3 regions of the Pseudoalteromonas 'SMAR' genome follow, and region 2 is predicted to be linked to each of the others. Evidence: predicted binding sites of a transcription regulator. Region 2 holds the regulator's gene; each other region holds the start of a gene.
What was found. Region 2 encodes sigma-54, which starts transcription at its own class of promoters, with help from an activator protein. Its sites were predicted from a motif close to GTTGGCACGNNNNTNGNNT; they were not measured.
Positions count from the first base shown of each region.

Region 1: ACNKW2_RS11975 (LPP20 family lipoprotein) is a predicted target of sigma-54. The motif match lies at 3,480-3,498, and genes of this name have one in related genera.
Region 3: fliE (flagellar hook-basal body complex protein FliE) is a predicted target of sigma-54. The motif match lies at 1,766-1,784, and genes of this name have one in related genera.

Region 1 covers NZ_JBLWMW010000026.1:36,024-43,038, reverse strand. Annotated here, with positions in the region: gene ACNKW2_RS12000 (CheR family methyltransferase) at 1-251, opposite strand, end outside; gene ACNKW2_RS11995 (chemotaxis protein CheV) at 267-1,199, opposite strand; gene flgA (flagellar basal body P-ring formation chaperone FlgA) at 1,340-2,047, shown strand; gene flgM (flagellar biosynthesis anti-sigma factor FlgM) at 2,120-2,443, shown strand; gene ACNKW2_RS11980 (flagella synthesis protein FlgN) at 2,436-2,864, shown strand; gene ACNKW2_RS11975 (LPP20 family lipoprotein) at 2,889-3,365, opposite strand; gene ACNKW2_RS11970 (flagellar assembly protein T N-terminal domain-containing protein) at 3,553-4,749, shown strand; tRNA gene ACNKW2_RS11965 (tRNA-Arg) at 4,754-4,828, opposite strand; gene ACNKW2_RS11960 (FlgO family outer membrane protein) at 5,221-5,862, opposite strand; gene ACNKW2_RS11955 (FlgO family outer membrane protein) at 5,873-6,529, opposite strand; gene ACNKW2_RS11950 (FlgO family outer membrane protein) at 6,541-7,015, opposite strand, start outside.
Region 2 covers NZ_JBLWMW010000004.1:122,431-129,445, forward strand. Annotated here, with positions in the region: gene ACNKW2_RS03310 (calcium/sodium antiporter) at 1-372, shown strand, start outside; gene ACNKW2_RS03315 (KpsF/GutQ family sugar-phosphate isomerase) at 382-1,353, shown strand; gene kdsC (3-deoxy-manno-octulosonate-8-phosphatase KdsC) at 1,353-1,904, shown strand; gene lptC (LPS export ABC transporter periplasmic protein LptC) at 1,901-2,455, shown strand; gene lptA (lipopolysaccharide transport periplasmic protein LptA) at 2,445-2,996, shown strand; gene lptB (LPS export ABC transporter ATP-binding protein) at 2,993-3,718, shown strand; gene ACNKW2_RS03340 (RNA polymerase factor sigma-54) at 3,765-5,264, shown strand; gene hpf (ribosome hibernation promoting factor) at 5,294-5,581, shown strand; gene ptsN (PTS IIA-like nitrogen regulatory protein PtsN) at 5,583-6,041, shown strand; gene rapZ (RNase adapter RapZ) at 6,034-6,900, shown strand; gene ACNKW2_RS03360 (HPr family phosphocarrier protein) at 6,900-7,015, shown strand, end outside.
Region 3 covers NZ_JBLWMW010000010.1:20,869-27,883, forward strand. Annotated here, with positions in the region: gene ACNKW2_RS06285 (sensor histidine kinase) at 1-276, shown strand, start outside; gene ACNKW2_RS06290 (sigma-54-dependent transcriptional regulator) at 273-1,649, shown strand; gene fliE (flagellar hook-basal body complex protein FliE) at 1,822-2,154, shown strand; gene fliF (flagellar basal-body MS-ring/collar protein FliF) at 2,175-3,893, shown strand; gene fliG (flagellar motor switch protein FliG) at 3,886-4,926, shown strand; gene fliH (flagellar assembly protein FliH) at 4,930-5,751, shown strand; gene fliI (flagellar protein export ATPase FliI) at 5,810-7,015, shown strand, end outside.

The sequences.
Region 1 (7,015 bases), on a different contig from region 2:
GTATCTCTAAACCATAAGGTTTCGTTGGTAGTCATGGCATCAACCACCGCGGCACGAAGTTGCCGTTCATGGGGGCTTAGTGTTTTAGCAACTAACGATGACAAAGATTCAACATTGAAGCGCGCCATCAATGGAGCTAATCGACTTTTAACCAAGTACAATTTGTTGTTGCCCAGTACGATCCCACACTGCTGCTCCAGAAAGGTTCGAAATTGATCGTACTCTTTTTGCTCTAAATGCTTATTTTCCAAGTGCTACCACCAGCTTTAATCACAATGAACCCATTTCTTAACCGCTGCGGCTAATTCATCGGGGTTAAACTTAGCAATAAAATCATCTGCGCCTACTTTTTCAATCATTGCCTGATTGAATACCCCACTTAAGGAAGTATGTAAAATAACATGAAGTGGCGCTAACTTTGGATCCGCCTTGATCTCAGCCGTTAAGGTATAGCCATCCATTTCCGGCATTTCAACATCCGATATCAACAAGCCTACGCGCTCGGTGACATTATTTTGACAGTCCATATCGGCAATTTCTCTAAGCCTGATCAGCGCTTCTTTGCCGTTTTTAGCCAACTCGGTTTGCACTCCTAAAGGTTCTAATGCACGCTTGACCTGGTTTCGCGCTACTGCCGAGTCATCAGCAATAAAGACAATACGCTCGCCCAAATCTTTTTGCATTTCGCCATCAGAGACAATTCCAGCGCTGACTTCAGTATCTATAGGACAAATTTCGTTTAAGATCTTTTCTACGTCAAGGATTTCGACTAATTCATCTTCAATTTCTGTTACTGCGGTTAGGTAAGAATAACGACCAGCCCCCGAAGGTGGCGGCATTATTTTCTCCCAGTTCATGTTGACAATACGTTCTACAGCGCTTACCAAGAATCCTTGAACTGAGCGGTTATATTCAGCGATAACAATAAAACAATTGCGGATATCTTGGATAGGAGGCCCACCTACCGCCAGCGACATATCAATTACTGAAATAGTTTGACCACGAATATGAGCCACACCACGAATAAGCGGATTAGACTTTGGCATGCTCGTCAGGGCAGGACATTGTAGAACTTCTCTGACCTTAAAGACATTAATACCGAAGCGTTGTCGACCTTGAAGCCGAAAAAGTAATAGCTCGAGTCGGTTTTGTCCAACCAGCTGGGTACGTTGGTTCACCGAATCTAAAACACCTGCCATTTCAATCTCCTACTGAATAAACCGCTAATCGGAACGATCTTTGCTTCGACTCTGATATGGTTAAACACCCTTGATTAGGTGCAGTTATTAAAGCAGAATCTTTATACCTTGTTTCACCCCATAAGCATAGTCGAAACATCATGAGTTTGTTAAAAAAAACCTATTACAATCAATTTTTTTGTTTGTTCGCTTATTTTATAGGCATAGGCTATGCCCATTGTCAGCAATATGACAACAACATGTTGGAGCAAGCGGCCATTGATTTTATTACTCCTCAAATCGAACAAGACCCTGACAGCAAGCTCTCGGTTACCACCATACCGCTGGATGACCGCATCCCGGCCCGAGAGTGTCAACAGCCATTAGAGCGCGCCACGGCCATGACTCCTCCTTTTAATACTCAGGTAACCGTGCAATTACGCTGCAACGATTTAGTCAGTTGGACGCAATACGTCCATGTCCGGATCGACCGTCTATTCCCAGTGTTAGTTAGCGCCAACATGCTCGAAAAAGGCAGTATCATTACGGCTGAAGACATCAAAAAAGAGTATCAACCCAAACGTTTTCGCCGAGTTTCATATATTGAAGAAGCTAAGCTCATTATTGGCAGCCGCAGTAAACGCAATATTCGTGAGGGGCAGGCCTTCACCCAGCGTCATATTTGTATGGTATGCAAAGGCGATGGCGTGACTATTTTTGCTAAGTCTGGTGGTTTGGTAATAAAAACAGCCGGTGAAGCACTGCAAGACGGCAATAAAGGGGATTTAGTTCGGGTAAAAAATGCTCGCTCTGGCAAGACCTTACGTGCTAGAGTTATCGATGTAGAAACTGTTGAGGTGAATTTATAAAAAATTTGCTAAAGTAATGCTTACGCAAGCCGATATAGTGGCTGAGAGTATAATAGTATTGGGTCTACAATCATGGTTAATCAAGTTAACGGTCAAAATCAATCTACATCCGTTGCTAACAATGTTAAGCAACAAAAAGCGGAGTTACAACGTAACGAAGCCAATGCCACGAATAATAAGGCACCTGCAGCACCTAAAGCGGCTGCGGATTCAGTGAGCCTAACCCCACAGGCACAACAGTTAAAGTCTGTAAATGATAAGGCGCAGCAGTCTTCCGGTTTTGACGATAAAAAAGTCGAAGAGCTGAAAAAAGCTATTGCCGAAGGCAAGTACCAGGTTGACGCCGATAAACTGGCAAAAAACATAGCAGCATTCGAGTTCGAGATCTATGGATGATACGGTTCGGCTTTGCCACCACAAACTAACGCAACAAATTAGTGCACTAGAAGCTTTGACCCAGCTTCTAGTGGACGAGCTTGAGGCGCTCGCCTCTCGCCACGGTGATAGCTTAAAAGATATCGCTCGGGAAAAACTCTCACACATCACACAACTGCAACAACTCGACAAAGAACTCGCTCAAGTCGATGTTGAACTGTTCAAAAACGAAGAACTTTCGCCCCTAGTAGACCAAGTTAAATTGCTACTGAATGATTGTAAGCGCAAAAATGAAGTTAACGCCAAAGCGGCTCACCATGCCAATGTTAGCACCAGAGAGCTGAAAGAAATTCTGATAGGTGTGCCTGCATCAGTAACTTATGGTGAAGACGGCAGTGTCAAAAGCAGTGATAATAAGCTAGTAAAGAACTTGAAAGCCTAAATTAGGCTTTCATTGTTTAAGCTGTTATTTGATACTGTAACGGATCTTTTTAATTTTCTTCGGCTTAGTTTGCGCAATATAGAGGTTGTACACTCTTTTCATATCTAGCTCTAATTCCGTGGCATAGGTATCACCGACTGAGTAGCTTTTGAGCACTTTTGCGCCCCTGATAAGGCCATTAACTTGACTTTTTAAGCCATCATTTTGCGCTATGGCCCCTTTTACCGTGGTTGTTGCAGTCAACTTTTGTCCATACAGTTGCTCCGCTAATTCACGATACGCTTCAAGCTTAGAAACCTTGATTGCCATTAACTGTTTCTCACCATCCGTCGCTCCCGGTTGTGCACTTAACGGCGCATAACCAACGGCTTTGAGTACCGGATAACTATCAGGTTTTATGGTTTCATACTCAATGTGTTTGTCTGCAATACTGGCACAGCCATTAAGCCAGGCGAATGTGGTGACCAAAAGCAGTACGTAACGTGATTTAAATACCCTCATCCTAACCATCTCCACTACAATCAATAAATACAATACCAGTCCGCATTACGCCTTGTTCGCTTAGACTAGGCCACTTTTTAAGCGAATCGGTATAAGAGTTCACTTAGCTGATATATGCACGAATCCTGCCAAAATTTGGCACAGGTATTGCTGATATTTAGGTAGTTAATGAATTAGGTTACTCAAAATGAACAAGCATATTGTACTAAGCTTATCACTCATCAGTTTATCTTACGCCAATGGCGCTAGCGCGGAGTGGTTTGAAGTAACAGGCATTGCTGACATCAAAAGTGGTGATCAGCAAAAAGCCAAACGTAAGGCTGTCAACGATGCCATTACCCAGGCTCTGTTATTTTCTGGCGCTAATGTCAGCAGTGTACAAACTGTCACCGATGGTGTGCTGACTCAGGATGAATTAAAAATACGCTCCAACGCCCAAGTGCAAAGCGCCAATGTGGTGTCGGAGTCACGGGTAGGTGATAGCTGGCACGTCACCTTACACATTGATATTATGCCACAGGATCAGCAATGCCCTACGAGCGCCTACAATAAACAAATCGCCATTACTCAAAGTCAATTAAAGAACAAGCACCAAGCAACCTTGGGTCAAATCTTTGACATACACAAGGTGGTAAGTAAAAAGCTCTATCAAACCATGAATGGCCAAAGCACCAGCTTAGAGCCAGTGCCTTACTTCGCACAAACCATCAATGTTGAACGCTTTTTTAGCCAGCGTTTTGATTATAACGAACGTTTAATTGAAACCGTTACGGCCAATACCAATAGCCAATATGTTTTGCTTTCTCAGATCAGCGACATTTCCAGTGTGGATAAACTTAACAGTGACTTTGCATTTTGGCAGAGCGATAAGTTTTTGCGTAGCTTTAAAATCGACTTTGCCCTTTTTGATGCCTTATCGCACGAGCGTGTGTGGCAAAAGCAGTACGCCACACAAGGCGTTTGGCCATTTAAAAAGACCAAACTAATAGACGTTTATAGTGAGCGCTTCTGGCGCACAGATTATGCCGACGAAATCCAGTTAACACTCGAGCAAGTTACCATTGACTTAAATGCCGCCGTGGCTTGCTTAGCAACGAATGGTAAAATTCTGCACGTTGACGGCGATCAAGTGATTATTAACCTTGGCCGTATGCATGGATTGGAAAATGGCCAAATATTGAACATTGCGCACAGCAGCCCAGTGACCAACGCACGCGGCAAGCAGTACATGCGCCAAATCAAGACCATTAATAAGGTTCGTGTCACACAAATTAACGCCCAAAATGCAGTGGCTGTGAACATAAGTAACCGCCCACTCAACAACGTACAAATAAATGATTTAGTAGAAATTCAGGTAGAGCAAAAGGAGGATTTTGCTCTTTAAGGAATGGCGTCCCCAGTAGGAATCGAACCTACATCGAAGCCTTAGGAGGGCCTAGTTTTATCCATTAAACTATGGGGACATCCACTTAGCAGCTTTATAACAATCCATATTCATACTTGCGCCATTTGCAGGAGCCACTGTTACACTTATTGGGTTATACCAATCCACGTTAATACTTACTCAATTTGAGGGAGTAAATTTGACGCTAACGGCGTTAAAAATTTCTTATTTAGAACAACTAAATAGCAAAATTTTTGCCTAGTTATCGAGAAAAGTTTCTTGCCTCAAATAGACCTCTTAATTAAGCGAGCTGGTATAAAAAGTTTCTTACCGCAAACAGCCAATTCATTTAAGGAATTGTTATTAGCTTCTAGTATACTGATTACTATCACTTTTTGAAGCTTTTCTTTAGGGAATGGTGAGCTTTTGTCTGCCCATCAGGGAACTAAAGCTCACTCCGCGTGGTTAGGGTTACCTCGATGCCGTTGCTCGGCCATCTAAGATAAAGTAGGGAATAGTCACCGCCGTAGTCGCAACCACGAGATTGCTATCAAACTCCAACAGTCGAGCATTCACTTCGACTCCGCGAGCGCGATAAATCATGGTGCCTGTTAGTACATGGCTTGGTGCTTGGGCTACCTTTAAACGACTGGCTTTACGAGAAAAATTTAGGTCGCCACTGGGCGTCACCTCAATTTTTCCTAGCGCTTTAAAATCCAGTGCTTGGTAACCCAACTTTTGTATTTGATGCATTAACGACTCTGCCAGCTGGTTCCCCAACTGATTGGTTTGTCGTAATGACTCATTAAAGTTTACAAAGCTGGCAACCGCAATGGCTTCTGGCTGCTGTCCTAATATAGTATCAGATAGCTCTAGCGCAATTTGGCTGGCATAATTTGCCACCTGCTTACGATGGCGATAGCTTACGAATCCCATGTCCTCGGTCATTGCCGACTGCTCATCCAATGCTTGCTGTTCTTGTGCGGCCATCATGGCGTACAAGGCATCAATATCAGATTGCTCTTTGCTGTCTCCTTGCTGAGCTTGCTGTTCGGTCATTTCACAGCCACCTAACAGAGCTAACGTGGTGGCGAACAGAACTGCGTTTTTCATTTCTCTGCTCCTAATTCGCTTGCTCAAGCAAAATACCGTCGTAGGCCGCGCCATCTTCTAAGGCGTTTACGATATTCTGTGGTAAAAAGCCTTGTGCGGTACCGACCACGCTTTTACTGCGCAGACCAACTATACGGGCGTTTACCATTACACCACCTTGATGGTTAACCAAGGTACCACCTAACACATATAAAAATGGGTGGTCGTCTGATAACTCAAGGAAGTCTCGACTAAATACGAAATCCCCTTCTGGAGTCACTCGGATGTAATCCGTGGTTTTGAAGTCCACAACTGGAATACCAAAGGTATGCAATTCGTGAATAAAACTCTCTGCTAATTGATTACCCAATAACGACGCTTGATTAAAATCTTTATCCAAAAAAACAAAGCTGGTAACGGCAATGGGCGTTTTTTCATTTACGTGTTTTATGTTGGCCACCATGTCTTGCATAATGCTTTGGACATAATGGGTAACGTTTTTGCCCGCCATTTGCTGACTAATCGAAAACTGTTTCATCCCGCTGGGGTTACTTTGAAACATGGAATCCTTTGCAAAGCCATTTCTCGACTGCTGTTCAGGCGCCCCCTCTTCAGCGAAAAAGCTCCCTTGGGCACAACCGACCATCAATGTAAGCGGTAAAATGACACTAACTAAATTTTTTAACATTGCCTGCTCCACTAATATTGGCTTCGGATCAACTGGCCATCACGGTGAGTGACATTTTGCGTCCCCCACATGACCGACTTTGGAATGCTTACTGCTGCTGCAGAAACGGCTTTATTGTGTAAAGTGCCAACTAGCCTGGCATTAACCAGATAGGCATCTTGAGTTTCTACAATCGTCCCTACCACTACCAAGTCAATTTTCTGGCGCTGAACCACCTTGGCTAAATCTCTTGATAACATGTTATCGGCAGCATCATGAAATGATAAAGACTCGGATAGGCGATATTCCACAACATCGGCCCCCATTTGTGTAAGGCGAGTAATTAGTGACTCTTGCAGTGCTACACTCAACCCAGCCCCTTGACCCGTTGTCACTTGCTGCAATGCGTCCGCTTTGAAAAAGCTCGTCACCGCAATCGTGGAGTTGGGTTTATATGGCCTCACATGCTGTCCCAATGATTTCGCCAGTTGTGCACCATAATACTCA
Region 2 (7,015 bases):
GCGGTGGATATTGCCAAATACTTTGGCATGAGCGATCTATTAATTGGACTGACCATCATTGCCATTGGTACCAGTTTGCCGGAATTAGCAGCCTGTATTGCTGGGGTGCTGAAAAATGAAGATGACTTAGCCCTGGGCAACATCATTGGCTCCAATATTTTTAATATCCTCGCTGTTTTATCCATTGCTGGCATTATCAACCCCGCTAATTTAGATTTAAACATAGCGTCGCGAGACATTTATATCATGCTTGGTGCCACACTGTTGTTATTGCTTATGAGCCTGAGCATCACTGGCAAACGTCGCATCAACCGCATTGAAGGTGGCTGCTTGCTAGCTGGATTTACGGCGTACATTTATTACATTATTTAGGGACTGGCTGTGTCAACACATCATTTCATTGCTTCTGCCAAGCACGTTTTTGCAACCGAGCTCGCTGCAATCGAAGAAGTGCAGCGTTTTGTCGACTCAGAGTTTGCTGCAGCCTGTGAACTCATGTTTAACTGTAAAGGCCGGATTATTATCGTTGGTATGGGAAAATCGGGCCATATTGGTAACAAGATAGCCGCAACCCTAGCCAGCACTGGTAGCCCTGCGTTTTTCGTGCACCCAGGAGAGGCTAGTCACGGCGATTTAGGCATGATCACTGCGGATGACGTCATTGTCATGATTTCCAACTCAGGGGAAACCCAAGAGGTGGTGTCAATTTTACCTGTGATCAAACGCCTTGGCGCCCCGGTCATTGCCATGACCGGAAACCCAGAATCAACGATGGCGAAAAATGCCACGGTTCATGTCTGTGTTAAAGTGTCTAAAGAAGCGTGCCCACTAGGGTTAGCGCCCACGGCCAGCACCACAGCAACCTTAGTGATGGGCGATGCCATGGCGGTCGCTTTACTCGAAGCGCGAGGCTTCACCGCGGATGACTTTGCCCTCTCTCACCCTGGTGGCAGCCTTGGTAAACGCTTACTGCTGACACTCAATGATGTAATGCACAGCGGGGATACTATCCCTATGGTCCATGAGCTCAGCACAGTGAAAGAAGCCTTATTTGAAATGTCAGCTAAAGGCTTAGGTATGACTGCCATTGTCGATGACCAAAAAAGCCTCAAAGGGATTTTTACCGATGGTGACTTGCGTCGTATTATCGAGCAAAAAGTCGATATTCATAGCACTCCTATCACCCAGGTAATGACGGCCAAATGCACCACCGGGAAAGCCAATATGTTGGCAGCTGAAGTGCTTAATATTATGGAAAAAAAGCGCATCAATGGCTTAATTGTGGTGGATGATAACAACACCCCGATTGGTGCTTTGAATACTCAAGATTTGCTGCGAGCAGGAGTGTTATAATGCAGTTTCAAGATTTATATCAGCCCATATCTGAGTCCGCTTGGCAGCAAGCCAGCAACATTAAATTACTTATTTGCGACATTGACGGTGTTTTTTCCGATGGTCGCATATACTTAGGCAATAATGGCGAAGAACTAAAAGCGTTTAATACCAAAGATGGATTTGGCGTCAAAGCGCTCATCGCAAGTGGCGTTGAAGTGGCCGTTATCACCGGTCGCCATTCACACATTGTTCAGCAGCGTATGACTAGCTTGAATGTAAGGCACATTTATCAAGGCCAAGAGGACAAGTTGCAAGCCTATCAAGCACTGAAAAACACACTCAATCTAAGCGATAGTGACATTGCCTATATAGGCGATGACGGCCCAGATTTACCAGTGATGGAGCAAGTGGGTTTTGCGGTAGCGGTCAACGATGCTCACCCGGTAATTAAACAAATTTCAGATTACATTACCTTGCAGCCAGGAGGCTTTGGCGCAGTGCGAGAGCTCACTGACTTATTGATGTTAAGCCAAGGTCATAGCCTAACCACCAAAGGGGTCAGTGCATGACCGCTCTTCGTGTCATCTTACTTATTGTTTTCGCTGCCATCATGGTGTGGATGTGGTCTCCCATGTTCAACCAAGATACTAGCCGCAAAAGCCAAGGAGATGAGCCGCTGGCTAAACCTGACTATGTCGCCACCGCATTACAACAAACCACCTACAGTGAAAACGGCTTGCTCAACTATCAAGTCACGGCAGATAAGATGGAACTCTATCAAGACCTTGGTTTTAGCCATTTTGAGAAACCCATTTTTACCTTGTACAACGGCGAGCAAAATTGGCGCATTAGCGCCCTTGAAGCCACATTATATGAAAACAACACCCTGATTTTAGAGGGCCAGGTACTAGCACAAAACTTAGTGCCAAACGCCATGATAAGCGATATTAACGCCGATAATGTCAGAGTCGATATTAAGCAAAAATTGATGAAGTCGGAACATCCAGTCATTATTACAGGTCCTAGTGTTAAGATCACCGGAAAAGGCCTGCATGCGGATTTACACAACCAAGTGATCGAACTCATCAATCACACTAAGACAATTTATTATGACCAGTAAAGTAATGAACAAACTCGTTTTTTTAGGCCTATTAGCTGCCGCTACCAACGCGCTCGCCGCGGAGCAAAATGAAGTCATCATCGACTCCGGAAGACAGCAAGCCCAGCTACAGAGCAACATTGGTATTTTTGAGCAAAACGTGGTGATTATCCATGGTGACAGGAAAATCCAAGCCGACCGCCTAGAGGTCCATCGTCGCGCAGAGCTTGGCACCAACAAACAATTATTGGTTGCCACCGGAAGCCCAGCTATTTTTAGCGAAAAACAAGCGGATGGTAGTTTGTTAGAGGCTAAAGCCAATGAAATTCGTTACGACGTAGCAGCTCTGACGCTGGTTATTTCCGGTGACGCCGAAATTAGCCAAGCTGGACAAAAAATTAATGCCCAAGTCATCACCTATGATATTGAACAACAACTGATCAGCGCTGAACGTTCGGGGCAACAGGATTCCAGGGTCAGAACCGTATTAGTGCCGGTTGATGAGGACGATGAAAACAAAAAAGAAAAAGAACCACAACCATCGCAAGGTAACAATCCATGAGCGTATTAACAGCAACTGGGCTTGCGAAAAGCTACAAAGGCCGACAGGTGGTCAAAAATGTTGAGTTAAGCGTTGAAGCTGGCAGCATTGTCGGTTTATTAGGGCCTAATGGCGCTGGCAAAACCACCACGTTTTATATGATCGTAGGCTTAGTGCCTAGCGACAAAGGTGAAATTAGCATAAATGATGAAGACATCACGTTATTGCCAATGCACAGCCGCGCCCGAATGGGGATAGGCTATTTACCCCAAGAGTCCTCGATTTTTCGTAAGCTTTCCGTATACCAAAACTTAATGGCCATTTTAGAGACCCGTAAGGACTTAACCAAAGCCCAACGTGAAACCGAACTCAATGAACTATTAGATGAGTTTAATATCCAGCATATTCGCGACTCACAGGGAATGGCACTGTCTGGTGGCGAACGACGTCGAGTAGAGATCGCCCGAGCTCTGGCGGCCAACCCGAAATTTATTCTCCTTGATGAACCTTTTGCTGGTGTTGATCCCATTTCGGTGTTAGATATAAAGACCATAATTGAGCACTTAAAAAATCGTGGCATTGGCGTGCTAATTACCGATCATAATGTCAGGGAAACCCTTGATGTATGTGAAAAAGCTTATATTGTTTCACATGGGGAATTAATCGCATCAGGTACGCCAGAACACGTTTTAGCCGATCAAACCGTAAGAGATGTCTACCTAGGCGAACAATTCAAGCTATAGTTAAGACGTAGTAATAATAACTGTTATAAGGGATTGTTAAAGATACATGAGGCAATCATTACAGCTGCGCATGGGGCAGCAACTTACAATGACTCCACAACTGCAACAGGCGATACGCTTGCTGCAGCTCAGTACCTTGGATTTGCAACAGGAAATCCAAGAAGCACTGGATAGCAACCCGTTGCTAGAAGTGGAAGAAGGTGAAAACGCTGATACCGAAAGCTTGGAGCAAAACAACCAAGAAAAATCCGCTGCAGACGAAGGTCAAGCATCTCAGGAAGAAGCGCCTGTCAGTGATTATGAGCTCGATTCTGATACCGCCATGAGCAAAGACACGGTTAGCGATGACTTAGCCATGGACGTCACTTGGGATGAGTATATGAGTGCAGCCCCTGTTGCCAGCTCAGCTCCTCTTCCAGATGATGATAATGTTTATCAAGGAGAAACATCTGAGTCGCTGCATGACTATTTGATGTGGCAATTAGAGCTCACTCCTTTTAGTCCCACGGATAGAGCCATTGCTATTGCCATCATTGAGGCGGTCGATGTCTCTGGATTACTCACCCTAAGCTGTGAAGACATTCTCGACAGCATTAATGACGCAGAAGCAGAGGAACCGATAGAGTTAGACGAGGTGGAAGCCGTACTCAAGCGTGTGCAGCTGTTTGACCCTGTTGGTGTTGCTGCACGGAGCTTGCAAGAGTGTTTGTGTATACAGCTTAATCAGTTTGCATCAGAGACACCTTGGCTGGCAGAAACCAAAATGATCCTCACTGAGCACATCGATCTACTGGCGAGCCGAGATTACCGTACCTTAGCGAAAAAGACGCGGTTAAAAGAGGCCGAATTGAAAGAGGTGATGACGCTGATCCACAGCCTCAATCCCAAGCCGGCCGCCAGCATTATTCGTGAAGAGCCTGAGTATGTCATCCCTGATGTCTCGGTGAAAAAAGTAAAAGGTCGCTGGGTAGTCGAACTCAATCCTGATGCCATGCCAAAAATCCGCGTCAATGATCATTATGCGGCCATGTCTAGAACCGCTCGCTCTAGTGCTGATAGCCAATTTATTCGCTCCCACTTACAAGAAGCTAAGTGGTTTATTAAAAGTCTAGAAAGCCGTAATGATACTTTATTAAAAGTAACCAATTGCATTGTCCAGCAACAACAGGCATTCTTTGAACATGGCCCTGAAGCAATGCGCCCAATGGTACTTAATGATGTCGCTGAGATGGTTGATATGCATGAGTCTACAATTTCTCGTGTCACCACCCAGAAGTATATGCATACGCCTCGTGGTATCTTTGAGTTAAAGTATTTCTTCTCTAGCCATGTCAGTACCGAAAACGGCGGTGAGTGCTCATCTACCGCGATTAGAGCGCTCATCAAAAAGCTAATAGCTGCAGAAAACACCGCTAAGCCATTAAGTGATAGCAAAATTGCAGATATTTTAGCTGAGCAAGGAATTAAGGTAGCGAGACGTACGATTGCAAAATATCGTGAATCCCTAGCCATTCCACCGTCAAATCAACGTAAAAGCTTGATTTAAGACGTAAAAAACCAAGAAGGAAAATGCTTATGCAACTAAATCTAACTGGTCGCCATGTAGAAATCACAGACTCATTACGAGACTATGTCACCAACAAGTTTGCGAAGCTAGAGAGGCATTTTGATCATATAAATAACGTTCACGTGATCCTTGATGTTGAAAAGCTGGTACAAAAAGCAGAGGCAACATTACACGTCAATGGCGGTGAGCTGTTTGCATCGACCGAGCATCAAGATATGTATGCGGCAATTGATAAGCTCATTGATAAGCTAGACCGTCAAGTTATCAAACACAAAGAGAAGCTCACTCGACACTAAAATGAAATTATGCACATTAGTGAACAAGGACTGTAGCAAAGCTGCGGTCCTTTTTAATAGCAAAAAAAGAATTCTAGAATACATCAGTGAACTGGCTCACCAGCAACTTCCTGATGTTAGCAAACACGTCATTCTCGATGCGTTAATGACACGGGAAAAGCTCGGCAGTACTGGGATAGGAAAAGGCATTGCCATACCCCATGGTCGGTTGCAAGGTATTGAGCAAATTCTGGCGATGGTGCTGGTGAGTGAGCAGCCGATCGCCTTTGAAGCAATCGACAAGCAACCCGTGGACATTTTTGTCGCTTTTATTGTCCCTGAGGGCAATAATGAAGAACACTTAAAAACTTTAGCTGCTATCGCTGAAAAACTGCAAGACAAATCGTTTTGTAAACAGCTACGGCACGCCAAGACCGATCAAGAGCTTTACGCAGTTATCCAAGGAGACGATAATGGGTGATGAAGACAAGGGGTTAGAGTTAATCATTATTAGTGGCCGTTCTGGTTCTGGTAAATCAGTGGCTTTACGCGTGCTAGAGGACTTAGGCTATTACTGTGTTGATAACATCCCGGTCAACCTGTTGCCTTCTTTGGTGCGCAGCGTATCCGATAACTACAATAAAATCGCTGTCAGCATCGACGTTAGAAACCTACCCAAAGAACAAGACGAATTTAACGACATTCTTGAGTACCTTCCTGGATTTGCTAAGCCCGCTCTATTTTATTTAGATAGTGACGATCAGACCCTTATAAAGCGCTTTTCTGAAACCCGACGTTTACACCCATTATCGCTGCATAACTTACCACTCGATTTAGCAATAAAAAAAGAGCGCGAGCTATTGGATGTCTTGATCACCCGTGCTGACTTTTTACTCGACACTACCAGCCTCAGTGTCCACCAGCTTGCTGAAGAGATCCGCGAGAAGATTTTAGGTAAAAAAGACAAACAACTGATCATCACCTTTGAGTCATTTGGTTTCAAACATGGTATCCCCAAACAAGCCGACTACGTGTTTGATGCCCGTTTTTTGCCCAATCCTCATTGGGAGCCAGAACTAAAACCGTTAACGGGATTAGATCAGCCGGTGATTGACTACCTTGCTAGCCACAGCATAGTGCAGAAGTTTACTTGGCAAATTCAAACTTTCGTGCAAACTTGGCTGCCACATCTAGAGCGAAATAACCGCAGTTATTTAACCATAGCCATTGGCTGTACTGGCGGTCAGCACCGCTCTGTTTATCTTGCGCAAACCATTGGTGAACGCTTTGCCAAAACCCACAGTAACGTCAAAATACGCCACCGTGAGCAGGAAGGCTAATGCAACAAGGGACCTTTTTAATCAAAAACAAACTCGGCTTGCATGCCAGAGCCGCGTCGGTGCTGGCGCAACTAGCGACGCAATTTGATGCCTCAGTCACGCTTTATCAAGGCGA
Region 3 (7,015 bases), on a different contig from region 2:
AGTGATGCAAACATCGAACTCCACGCTGAGCGAGATGAGTCGGGAGAGCACGTTTGTATCGCGGTGACGGACAATGGCCCCGGTATCGATGAGTCTCAAGTTGACAAATTATTTGAACCTTTCTTTACCACCAAGTCGCAAGGTACGGGTCTTGGGCTTGCTGTGGTCAATTCGGTTGCCAATGCCCACCAAGGTTATGTAAAAGCAGAAAACATAGCAGGCAAAGGGGCACGGTTTAGCCTAGTACTACCACTGACTGAAGCGGAGGAACTATGAGTAACAAAGTATTAGTTGTAGAGGATGATGCCGGCTTAAGAGAAGCACTCATTGACACCTTGCAGCTTTCCAATATCGAGTGTGTGGAGGCAAGCTGTGCAGAACAGGCAGTGCTGTTATTGAAACAAGAATCATTCTCTCTCGTCGTGAGCGATGTGCAAATGGGAGAGATGAGCGGCTTAGATTTACTGAAAACCATTAAGCTCAATTATCCTGAGCTACCGGTGTTAATGATGACCGCCTATGCCACTATTGACGATGCTGTTGAGGCGATGCGCCTCGGTGCCATTGATTACATGGCCAAACCATTTGCGCCAGAAGTTTTGCTCAATATGGTGAGTCGTTACTTGCCCGAAAAAGCAAAAGAAACCGATGGTCCGGTGGTGGCTGATAACAAAAGTCTCAAGTTACTAGAGCTGGCCACCAAAGTCGCCAAATCAGATGCCAGCGTTATGGTACTTGGCCCCAGTGGCTCGGGCAAAGAAGTGTTAGCCCGCTTTATTCACGATAAATCGGAGCGAGCGCAAGAGCCGTTTATTGCCATTAACTGTGCAGCTATTCCCGAAAATATGCTCGAAGCCACCTTGTTTGGCTATGAAAAAGGGGCGTTTACCGGGGCTATCCAAGCTTGTCCGGGTAAATTTGAACAAGCACAGAAAGGCACTATTTTACTCGACGAGATTACTGAGATGGATTTGGGCCTGCAAGCTAAACTGCTGCGGGTGTTGCAAGAGCGTGAAGTAGAGCGCTTGGGAAGCCGCAAAACCATTTCACTGGATGTGCGAGTGTTGGCGACCAGTAACCGCGACTTAAAAGAAGCCGTTGCTGAGGGCGTATTTCGTGAAGATTTATATTACCGCTTAAATGTGTTCCCACTTGAGTGGTTGCCATTAAAAGAGCGACCTGGCGACATTGTGGTGCTAGCGGAGCACTTGTTGACCCGCCACACTCAGTCAGTGTCAAAACCAACGCCACAGCTAAGCGCCAAGGCAAAAGAGAAACTATTACAGCATAGCTGGCCCGGTAACGTGCGCGAGTTAGATAATGTCATTCAGCGCGCCTTGATTTTATTACAAGGCAATGAAATTCATGAAGACGATATCTTTATTGAGCACTTTTCAGCCATGCCAGAAACGCTTGCAGATACTGCGGTAGTAGCCACTTCGATTACCCCAACAGAGCGGGAAAGTGAAGCGGATGGTATGAACTACAAAGAAGAGTTGCAAGACAAAGAGCATCAAATTATTCTCGATACATTGGCTAAATTTAATGGTAAACGTAAACAAGTGGCTGAAGTGCTGGGTATGAGCCCCAGAACGCTGCGCTATAAGTTGGCCAAAATGCGCGACTTAGGGATTGCGTTGCCCGTTTAACTGAGTTTTTATCTGTTTTTTACTTCAGGCGCTGCAGTCAGCGCCTGCTTATTTCCCTCCTGCCAAAATTCCGTCACAGAAAGGCTCTATAAGTCATTGAAATATATTGTTTATTTATTGGCATGAAATGTGCTTTAACTAAGTTACGTATAGTTATTTTGGATAAAGCATCATGAAAGTACAATCATCAGCGCTATTTCAAGAAATGCAAGCGATGGCTGCACAAGCGACTAAAAATCCACAGCCTACGGTTGAGCCGGTTAAAACAGCCGCTTCGTCATCTGCGCAATTTGGCGATTTATTATCTGATGCCTTGAATACCGTTCATGGCTTACAGCAAAACGCTAAGCAAAAAGTGGTTGCCGTTGAAACTGGAGATCGCAGTGTGTCTTTGGCAGAAGCGATGATCGCCAAGCAAAAATCTTCGGTGGCTTTTGAGGCAACAGTACAAGTGCGTAATAAACTTGTTGAGTCATACAAAGAAATTATGAGCATGCCAGTTTAATAGAGTGACTTTGGAGAGTAATCGTGGCTACTAATCAATCAACAGATCTAACGCTTTCCGACGGCGCTATGAATAACGATAGCGGCGCAGATGAGCAGCAAGAGCAAAAATCTGGCTACTTTAGCGCGTTAAGTGGTGTCGATATGCTACGCCAGGTTACTCTGGTCATTGCTTTGGCAATTTGTTTAGCAATAGCAATCTTCATCATTATCTGGGCGCGTCAGCCAGATATGCGTCCATTAGGCAAATACCCTACCGAAGAGTTGGTGGAAACACTCGATTTCCTTGATCAGCAGAAAATTGAATACGAGCTTGATGGCAACACCATTATGGTGGCTGAGTCGGATTACCAAAACATTAAACTCAGCATGGCCCGTGACGGTTTCTCGCAGTCACCCAGTTCAGGTACTGATATCTTAATGCAAGATATGGGCTTTGGGGTGAGTCAGCGCTTAGAACGTGAGCGTTTAAAGCACAGCCGTGAACAACAGTTATCGCGCACCATTGAAGAGCTGCAAGATATCAACCGCGCCAAGGTATTATTGGCTATCCCGAAAGAAAATGTCTTTGCTCGTCGTGAGAAAAAACCGTCAGCTACTGTGGTTGTGACCATGAAACGCGGTCGCACATTAGACGGCGAAGAAGTCGATTCCATTGTTGATATAGTTGCCTCAGCAGTGCAAGGTTTAGAGCCTGCACGTGTTACCGTAACCGATCAAAATGGCCGCCTACTTAATTCGGGCTCGCAAGACTCTTTGGCAGCACGCTCAAGAAAAGAATATGACCTTGAACGCAAGCGTGAGCAAGAATACCTGGAAAAAATTGATAGTATTCTTATTCCAACTGTGGGCTTAGGTAACTTCACTGCCCAAGTCGATTTAACCATGGACTTTAGCTCGGTAGAAGAGACGCAGAAACGTTTCAATCCAGACTTACCAGCGGTGCGCAGTGAAACTACGTATGAAGAAAACAACATCGGTGGCTTGGCTGTGGGGATCCCTGGTGCGTTAACCAATCAGCCGCCTATGGACTCAAACATCCCCGAAGTCGTAGGTCAAGGTGGTAATGGTAAGGGTGCTACGCCAAGCAGTGTGCAAAAAGAAGCGACTCGTAACTATGAGTTAGACACCACAATCAGCCATAAGCGTCAACAAACTGGCGTTATTCGCCGCATCAGTGTCAGTGTGGCCGTGGATTACGTGCAAAAAGCCAATGCCGAAGGCAACATGGAGATGGTTCCACGCTCACAAGAAGAGCTGAATAATATTCGTCGTTTATTACAAGGTGGCGTGGGCTTTGACATGCAGCGAGGTGATGCCCTAGAAGTAGTAACAGTACCATTTGTTCGTGAAGACTTAATGGCGGTGGAGGAATTACCACTGTGGGAGCAAGACTGGTTCCAAAAAGTTATCCGTCTTGGCGCCGGAACATTGGTTATCATTGTGCTAATCTTAGCGGTAGTAAGACCTATGTTGAAACGTCTAATCTACCCAGAAGATACCTTGGAAGAGTATGACGAAGATGCATTAACCAGTGGCGTAGACCTCGGTGACAGCACCCTTGATATGTTAAATAATGACTTTGATGAGTCGGCAGTTGGCTTCTCCTCAGATGGTAGATTACAATTGCCTGACCTACACGGTGACGAAGACCTACTTAAAGCAGTACGTGCTCTGGTCGCTAACGAGCCTGAACTCTCATCACAAGTTGTGAAAGCGTGGTTGACAGAAGATGACTGATCAAGAAGAAAAACAATTACCTGCGGCGTTCGACGTTGACAAGCTTGACGGCGTCGATAAAGCGGCCATCTTGCTGCTAAGTTTAACGGAAGAGGATGCCGCACAAATACTAAAGCACCTGGAGCCTAAGCAGGTGCAAAAGGTGGGGATGTCGATGGCGGCGATGGACGACTTATCGCAAGCCAAAATTGCCGCAGTACACAACCTGTTTATTGAACAAATTCAAAGCTTCAGTACCATTGGTTTCCAATCTGAAGACTTTATTAAAAAGGCGCTTACTGCGGCGCTAGGTGAAGATAAAGCGGCGAGCCTGATTGACCAAATTGTTATGGGCTCTGGCGCGAAAGGGTTGGACTCTTTAAAGTGGATGGATTCTAAGCAGGTTGCCAATATCATCCGTAATGAGCACCCGCAAATTCAAACCATTGTATTGTCTTATTTGGAGCCTGAGCAATCAGCTGAAATTCTAGCGCAATTTCCTGAGAAAGTGCGCCTAGACTTAACCATGCGGATCGCCAACTTAGAAGAAGTGCAACCAGCGGCACTGCAAGAGCTCAACGAAATCATGGAGAAACAGTTCGCAGGTCAAGCCGGTGCCCAAGCTGCGAAAATGGGCGGCTTAAAAGCCGCAGCAGATATCTTGAACTACCTCGATACCAATATTGAAGGTCAGCTAATGGATTCAATCCGTGAGCATGATGAGGAAATGTCTCAGCAAATTCAAGATCTTATGTTTGTCTTTGAGAACCTTATGGACGTTGAAGATCGCGGTATCCAGGCGATTTTACGTGAGGTGCAACAAGATGTCTTAATGAAAGCCATTAAAGGCGCTGATGAGGGCTTGAAAGATAAGATCATGAATAACATGTCAAAACGTGCAGCGGAAATGATGAAAGACGATCTTGAGGCCATGCCGCCAGTTAGGATCAGCGAAGTGGAAGCGGCACAGAAAGAGATTCTGGCAACGGCCAGACGCTTAGCCGACTCTGGTGAGATTATGCTCGGCGGCGGTGGCGGCGAGGAGTTCCTATAAACTATGGTCGATAAAAAGCTGTATAAAGGTCGTCCCGTCAGCGACAGCGCGATTGACGAACTTTTAGAAAATTGGCCAATCCCAGATGTATCTGATAAACCAGAAAAATACCGAGGTCGTTCAACGGCCTACGGTACACCTTTGGAAGAAATTTACAGTAAAAAGGAAAAACCCCAAGAGCCAGAGCCACAGGAGCCAGAGTTTCCTACCCTGACTATTGAAGAGCTCGAGCAGATCCGCCAAGACGCCTACGATGAAGGCATCAAACAAGGTCATGAGCAAGGCTACATTGAAGGATTTGATAAAGGAGTCAGTGAAGGCAAAGAGGCCGGTTACAAAGAAGGCGTCGAAATTGGTAAGGAAAAAGGGCTGGAAGAAGCTCAGCCTCTGATTGAAGAGCGTATGAAAGCATTGTCGAGTGTGCTTGATGCCTTACAGGACCCAATTAAAAAAGTCGATGATGACTGCGAACAGCAATTGGTTACTTTAGTCAATTTATTGGCGCAGCAAGTGATCTTCAAGGAGTTACAAACTTCCCCAGAACTAATTTTAAATGCCTTAAAAAAAGCCATGGACGCTTTGCCTATTCATGAGCAAAGTGTTCGCATCCACCTTCACCCCGACGACCTTACTTTAGTCCAGGAGATGTATGGCGAGGAGCACATTGCTGCACAGCACTGGCAGTTAATTCCCGAACCCACCTTAGAAAGAGGCGGATGCGAGGTAAAAACCGCGCAATCGTCAATTGATATGACAGTGAAAAACCGCATAAATGATGTGTTGGACTCTTTTTTGCAAGATAGCGGTATAGAGCAAAAGCAATAAGCTTCGTGCGACAATATTAGCGTCGAGGCTTAACCATAACGTACGGGTATGCAAAATCATGTCAACATCGGCTGCAATGAGCGAGCGACTGGGAAAGTATCAAAAGTTTATTAAACCTTATGGCGTTGCCGTCGCTGGCAGCTTGACCCGTGTAGTGGGGCTAACCCTGGAAGCCAAAGGGTTAAACGCCTCGGTGGGCAGTCAATGTAAAATAGAGACCCTAGGTGGCTTTGTCGACGCTGAAGTCATCGGCTTTAATCAAGACACCTTATACCTCATGCCCAACGATCATATTACCGGTGTGCTTCCCGGTGCGCGGGTGATCCCTAAAGTCAAAGAAGCCGGGTTACCTGTGGGTATGAGCTTATTGGGTCGAGTGGTGGATGGCTTGGGCCGACCGTTGGATGGACTGGGGGCAATCGAGGCGGAACAGCATTTGAAGTTCGCTGCATCGCCTATTAACCCGCTGGCAAGAAGACCCATTGATGCGCCCATGGACGTTGGTGTGCGTGCAATCAACTCCATCGTCACCGTGGGGCAAGGGCAGCGAATGGGCTTGTTTGCCGGAAGTGGTGTGGGTAAGTCTGTGTTACTAGGGATGATGACCCGAGGGAGTGAGGCCGATGTCATTGTGGTTGGCTTGGTCGGTGAGCGTGGCCGTGAGGTAAAAGAGTTTATTGATGAAATTCTTGGCGTTGAGGGTCGCCGCCGCTCGGTGGTAGTGGCTGCCCCTGCGGACGCTTCACCTTTGATGCGGTTAAAAGGCTGCGAAAGCGCCATTACCATTGCAGAGTATTTTCGTGATCAAGGTCTTAACGTGTTGCTACTGCTTGATTCCGTGACACGATATGCCATGGCACAACGTGAAATTGCTCTGGCAGTGGGTGAACCACCAGCGACGAAAGGCTACCCGCCATCTGTATTTGCAAAACTGCCTGCGTTAGTTGAACGCGCTGGTAATGGTGGTGAGGGGCAAGGCTCCATTACCGCTTTTTTCACGGTTCTCAGTGAGGGGGATGATATGCAAGATCCCATTGCTGATGCTGCTCGAGCTATTTTAGATGGACATATTGTGCTGTCCCGTGAACTGGCCGATAGCGGCCATTATCCTGCCATTGATATTGAAAAGTCGATCAGTCGTGTTATGCCACAAGTGGTCTCTGAAGCCCATCTACAACAAGCGAGAGTTCTCAAACAGGTTTACTCTAAGTATCAGCAAAATAAAGATATGATCACTTTGGGTGCCTACCAAAAAGGCAGCGAC